Gemmobacter sp. 24YEA27: one gene and its partner. The main gene of each other region encodes a partner of the protein of the gene in region 2 in a complex. Links are inferred from orthologs where the notes say so. Each region holds a gene or a part of one and is shown on either strand. Other genes may lie near its edges.

Region 1 (3,191 bases), 800 kb from region 2 along the record:
CTGACGCGGCATCAGGGGCGCGCGCGCCTTCTGGGCCGGATGGGCGATGAAGCGGCGGATGCGATTGACGAGCTGTCGCAGCAGGCGCTGGCCTATGAGCGCGGCGAGGTGCCCAGCCTGACCGGGTTTCTGGTCTGGATGGAGGCCGGCGAGGTCGAGGTCAAGCGCCAGGCCGAGGGCGAGGGGCGGCTGATCCGCGTCATGACGGTGCATGGATCGAAGGGCCTTGAGGCGCCGGTGGTGATCCTGCCCGATACCGGCGACCGGCGGCTGACCGATAAGGACATGATCCTCGCGATCGGTGAGGGCATGGTCACCTGGTCGGGGCGCAAGGCAGAAGATACCGGCCTCGTCGCCGAGACCAAAGCCGCCCGCGCGGCGGCGCGTGAGGCCGAAAACCTGCGGCTGCTTTACGTGGCGATGACGCGGGCAAAGCACTGGCTGATCGTCGCGGCGGCGGGCGAGGCGGGGCCGGGATCATGGCATCATGCGGCGCTGACCGGGGCTGAGGCGCTGGGCGCTGTGCCGGGCGAGGACGGCCGCATCCGTCTTGGGTTTGGCGACTGGCCGGGGGATGCCCCTGCGGCGGCAGCCGCGCCAGAGGTGCAGCATGCGCTCAGCCTCGCGCCGCTGCCGGGCGCAGTGGCACCGCCGCGGATCTGGTCGCCCTCGGGCTTAGGCGGTGGCGAAGCCAAGGTCGAAGGCGGACGATTCCACCTGGTGCTGGATTTCGAGGAGGATGACCCGCTGGAACGCGGCACCAGGCTGCATCTTTTGCTGCAGCATCTGGCAGAGGCGCCAGTTGCGGCCTGGCCGCAGCTCGCGGCCAGGCTGGGCGCGGGCGAGGTGCTTTTGGGTGAGGCGCGGGCGATCCTGACCGCGCCGGATCTGGCCTGGATGTTCGGCCCGGGAAGCCTCGCCGAGGCCGAGCTTTCGGCGCCCTGGAATGGCGGCTGGCTGGCCGGTTCGGTCGACCGGCTGGTGATCACGCCCGACCGCATCACGGTGGTCGATTTCAAATCGAACGCCGTGGTGCCCGACGGTGAGGACGGCATCCCCGAGCCCTATCTGCGCCAGCTTGGTGCCTATGCCCATGCGGCGGCGCTGATTTACCCCGGGCGCGAGATCAGGGCGGCGATCCTCTGGACCAGGGTGCCCCGGCTGATGCCGGTGGATCCCGCCAGGGTCCAGGCTGCCTTGCAGCGCGCGCAGGTCTGATCATCCGGACCGGTCCTTGACGTTCGCCAGGGTCAAACCTAGCTTCCATATAACCCAATTCTCAGGAGAGACCCCCATGGGCGCTGCAACTGTCGCTGTTACCGATGCCACTTTCGACGCCGAAGTCCGCCAGTCGGACGTGCCGGTGGTGGTGGATTTCTGGGCCGAATGGTGCGGCCCGTGCCGGATGATCGGCCCGGCTCTGGAAGAGCTGGCGACCGAATATGCCGGCAAGGTCAAGATCGTGAAGGTCAATGTCGACGAGAACCCGGAAAGCCCGGCGGCGCTTGGCGTGCGGGGTATCCCGGCTCTGTTCCTGTTCAAGGATGGCCAGGTCGTGTCGAACAAGGTCGGCGCCGCGCCGAAAGCCGCGCTCGACAACTGGATCAAGGCGGCAATCTGATCTGTCGGACGAATGCGGACGGCCCCGGGAAACCCCGGGGCCGTTTGCGTTTCAGGCGGCCTTTTTCAGGCCCAGAGCCGCCGCGTCATCAGCGGCGAAATAGATGTGATGCATTGCATCGACCCGCCCCGGCATCAGCGCGATATCATCGCGCCGCCAGGGCCAGCCCTGCCGGGTCAGACGCTGTTCGAAACCGGGGGCGATCTCGGCCGACCAGAAAGCGGCAATACCGCCTTTGGCCAGCGCCCCCCGGCTGCGGCTCAGCCCGCTTTCGGTATAGATCGCGCCATTGGTGTCCCGCACCAGAGTATCCGGCCCGTTATCGGTATCCATCAGGATCACGTCGAACCGGCCCGGATTGCGCGCCAGAACCGCTGTCACATCGGCGATTTCAACGCTTACGCGCGGATCGGTCAGAGGATGACCGGCGAGATGCGAGAGCCGCCCGTGATTCCAGGCGACGATTTCCGGCACCAGTTCGCATACCGTCACCTGCGCCCCTGGTCCCAGCAGATCCAGCGCCGCGCGCAAAGTGTAGCCCATGCCAAGGCCTGCGATCAGCACATCGCGCGGCGCACGGCCCAGCAGACGCAGCGCGCGGGTCGCCAGCACCGCTTCGGACTGATGGTTGAGGTTCGACATCAGCTCGATGCCGTTATAGCGGATCTCGTAAAGGCTATCCCGCTGGCGCAAAAGGATTTCATCGCCCGCCGCATTGGTGGCGCGGGCCAGATCGTTCCAGACTGTCATGGCTGTCCCATAGCTGAAGCCGCGCCAGGCGCGGTCTGTCAAAATCAAGCAGGTTCAGAGAAGGGGGTTGCCCGTCGGCTCAGCGGCGTGGCAACCCGAAGCCATTGCGGGCGCAGGTTCCGATCAGCACCGGGAACAGCGCCGTGATATTCGGTAGGTTCCGGCTGGAAATCGGGCTGGACATCGGGCTCGCCTGGGTCGGGGTCATGAAAGACAGATGATCATGGCCGTCTGTCCCCCGGAAGTCCAGCCTTACGCCGCTGACTTGTGCCAGTCCGGCCGGCGCTCCATATAGGGGCACGGAACAATGCGAAGGGCATTCCCATGGCTGACGACAAATTCCCCGGCTGGCACGGGACCACGATCCTCGCCGTGCGGCGGGGGGGCGAGGTTGTGGTGGCGGGGGATGGCCAGGTCAGCCTGGGCCAGACGGTGATCAAGGGAACGGCGCGCAAAGTGCGCAGGCTTTCCCCTGGCGGGCATGATGTGGTGGTGGGCTTTGCCGGTTCGACGGCGGATGCGTTCACCCTGCTTGAGCGGCTTGAGAAAAAGCTCGAGGCGGCGCCCGGGCAGCTCGCGCGGGCCTGTGTCGATCTCGCGAAAGACTGGCGGATGGACAAATATCTGCGCAATCTCGAAGCGATGCTGATCGTGACCGATGGCGACCAGCTTTATGTGCTGACCGGCGCGGGGGATGTGCTGGAGCCGGAACATGATGTCGCGGCCATCGGGTCTGGCGGCAACTTCGCGCTCGCCGCCGCGCGCGGGCTGATGGAGAGCGATCTTCCGGCCGAGGATGTGGCGCGCAAAGCCATGGCGA
Region 2 (3,172 bases):
CCCTGCGCCTGGGATGGGGCGATGCTCGCCATATTGGCTTCGCGGATTTTGGCGGCCTCGTCATCATAGACGAAGGGCAGGAACGCGTAGCGCCGCCCGCGTGTGACCGGCGAGACCTGGTGCAAAAGCGAGCAGGAAAACACCACCGCGCCCCCGGGCGGCGCCTTCAGCCCGTCCGGACCATATTCGGGAAAGCTGACCTCGCCGCCGTCGAAATCGGAATTGAGATTGATCGAGACCGCAAACCGCCGATGTGCCGTGCCCAGAGTGGTGTTGTCGCGATGCGGGCTGAAATGCCCGCCCTCGGCTGCATCATAGCAAGAGACGATATAGCGCTCCATCCGGGTGGCGATGAATTGATGCGCCTTGCGGATCTCGGGAAGAACGCGGCGGCGGATCGCCGTCTGAATGCGCCCGATCATCGCCTGATCGGTAATGTCGCAATCGCGGCGGCTTTTGAATTTCAGGTCATTGACGCCAACGGTTCTGTCGCCGACCTGGCGCATGGTGCCCGAAAGCTCGCCGCCCCTTGCCTCATAAGTGGCGATCAGGCTCTCGCAGAGATCGGGTTCAAACACCCTGGGCAGGCACAGGACGGGGGCCTGGAGCCGCATACCGGCAAATCGGTCGGGGGCGGGCTGGCTTTCCAGGATGCCAAGGATGCGCGCGATATCAGATCCGTCCTGTTCAAAAGGCACGGTCGCAATCATCCGCATCGTGGGATCCATCAGCGCCCAGAGCGGGCGCAGCCCGGTGCCGGGCGGGACCGTCTCACGCGGGGCAGCACCGTAAAGCCTGGCGGCGGTCAGATCGGTGTCCCACAGAAAGCGGCAGCCGGGCAGGCGGTTTTGCAAACGCCCGTCCTGGTCACGCGGATCGGCGCTGATCCCGAAAAACGCCGCGAATTTGTCATCAAAGAGGTCCGTGCGTGCCAGCGCGGCTTTGAGGCGGGAGGCGCAATGCGGGCTCGAAGTGCTGGCGAAGAAGCAAAAAAGCAGATAACGGCCGGCGACGGTATCAATGGCATAGCGCGGTGACGCGGCAGAAGGCAGGGTGAACCAGGGCGCGGGTTCCCCGGCAGTGATCTGAATATAGGAAAGCAAAAGCGGCCTTTGGTCAGGAAACGGAGCGTGCACAATCTGCGGGTGAACCCCGGCAGTCTGGCCCGAAGCCCTGGGGTGACCAAATCACAAAAAATTGAAATGGCCTGGCCTGAGCCCCGCCTGTCACATCGGGGACGCGACAGGCGGGGCTCAGGACGGGCGGTGCACAGGGCGCGTGTGGTCAGGGCTGTTCGGCCAGCCAACGCTCGGCATCAAGCGCCGCCATACAGCCCATACCGGCCGAGGTCACAGCCTGACGGTAGACATGGTCGGTCAGATCTCCGGCCGCGAAAACGCCGGGGATCGAGGTGCGGGTGGTGCCCGGCTCGACCTTCACATAGCCGCCGTGATGCAGTTCCAGCTGATCGGCCACCAGCTCGGACGAGGGCGCATGGCCGATTGCGACAAAAAAGCCCGCGACCGGCAGATCATGGGTTGCGCCGGTTTTCAGGTTCGAGACCCGCACGGCCTCGACGCCCAGCGGGCTTTCGCCCCCCAGCACCTCGGTCACTTCGCTGTCCCAGATCACCTCGACCTTCGGATGTCTGAACAGCCGGTCCTGCAGGATCTTTTCGGCGCGCAAACTGTCGCGGCGATGGATCAGTGTGACTTTCGAGGCGAAATTCGTCAGGAAGAGCGCTTCTTCGACAGCCGTATTGCCGCCGCCGATCACCGCGACCTCTTTGCCGCGATAGAAAAAGCCATCACAGGTCGCACAGGCCGAGACGCCAAAGCCCTTGAACTTCTCCTCAGACGGCAGGCCCAGCCATTTCGCCTGCGCACCCGTCGCCAGGATAACGGCGTCAGCGGTATAGGTGGTGCCGCTGTCCGCAACAGCGGTGAAAGGGCGGTTTTTCAGATCAAGCGAGGTGATGTAATCGGCGATGATCTCGGCGCCCATCTCGCGGGCATGTTCTTCCATCTCGATCATCAGATTGGGCCCCTGGACTGTTTTCAGACCGGGCCAGTTCTCGACATCGGTGGTGATGGTCAGCTGTCCGCCGGGTTGCAGGCCCTGGATCAGCAAAGGCTGCAACATAGCGCGCGCGGCATAAACCGCTGCCGTATAGCCGGCCGGGCCGGAGCCGATGATCAGAACTTTGGTATGCCGCGTCTCAGCCATGTTGGTCCTTCCCCGCCACCCGGTCGGGGCGGCCTGATGTCGCTTTCGGCGCGCGCCGTTCCGGACGCGCCTGTTCAGGAAGGATATAGACAAGGCGGGACCGGGCCGGAAGCCCCCCGGAAAACGCGGCTGCGAAATGCCGGTATGCAGGGCACGCCTCGCAATCCTGAGCGTGTTGGTGGCGTTATCATTGAAACATTGTTGCGCAAAAACGGGCAAAAGCCTATTGAGGCGACGGAACTAAGGAGTAACCCATGGCGAGCCACAAGCTTGACGAAACCGACCGGCAGATCCTGGCGGAGCTGCAGTCAGATGGTCGGATGACCAATGTCGAGCTGGCGAGCCGGGTGGGCATCTCTGCGCCGCCCTGTCTGCGGCGTGTGCGCACCCTTGAAGAACAGGGCTATATCAGCGGCTATCACGCCGATATCGACGCAAGGGCGCTTGGATTCGAGGTCGCGGTCTTTGCCATGGTGCGGCTGTCCTCGCAGGCCGAAAGCGATCTCTCTGCCTTTGAGGAACGCTGCCGCGCCTGGCCGCTGGTGCGCGAGTGCCATATGCTGAACGGCGAGATTGATTTCATCCTGAAATGCGTCTCGCCCGATCTCTCGACCTTCCAGACTTTCCTGACGACGGAACTGCTGACGGCACCGAATGTGGCCAATGTCAAAACCAGCCTGGTGATCCGCAATGCCAAGGATGAGCCTGGCGTGCCCTTTGGGGTTCTTGAGGCGCGTCTGGCGCGCAATGCCTGATACGGCCCCGGACGGACGCAGCGGGCAGTATAATTTTCGCTGTCTCTGAGGGAACCGGATGACGGGTATTCGGGTTGGATCAGTATCGCCAGGGGCGATACGGTCTGGTCATGAGTGCGCCATTACGGATGTGATATCAGCGAGTATGCCTGCAGGGGCCGGTCATCTGAACCGGCCCTGGCAGGAAGTGT

What was found.
Region 1: the proteins of trxB (region 2) and trxA are in contact, whole or in part, in a crystal structure (PDB 1F6M), measured with the Escherichia coli proteins. The link is inferred for Gemmobacter sp. 24YEA27 from one-to-one orthologs.

The regions. Positions count from the first base shown.
Region 1 is NZ_JASJPW010000001.1:451,047-454,237, reverse strand. The notes cover bases 84-2,957. They hold trxA (thioredoxin), read left to right. Parts: upstream 84-1,294; coding sequence 1,295-1,621; downstream 1,622-2,957. Other genes in these bases: hslV (ATP-dependent protease subunit HslV), read left to right, coding at 2,696-2,957; QNO18_RS02285 (hypothetical protein), read right to left, coding at 1,673-2,371; addA (double-strand break repair helicase AddA), read left to right, coding at 84-1,218. Also shown: more of addA, read left to right, coding at 1-83; more of hslV, read left to right, coding at 2,958-3,191. UniProt on the Escherichia coli protein: Participates in various redox reactions through the reversible oxidation of its active center dithiol to a disulfide and catalyzes dithiol-disulfide exchange reactions.
Region 2 is NZ_JASJPW010000001.1:1,249,385-1,252,556, forward strand. What follows is about bases 256-3,110. They hold trxB (thioredoxin-disulfide reductase), read right to left. Parts: upstream 2,227-3,110; coding sequence 1,285-2,226; downstream 256-1,284. Other genes in these bases: QNO18_RS06205 (2OG-Fe(II) oxygenase), read right to left, coding at 256-1,103; QNO18_RS06215 (Lrp/AsnC family transcriptional regulator), read left to right, coding at 2,481-2,981. Also shown: more of QNO18_RS06205, read right to left, coding at 1-255.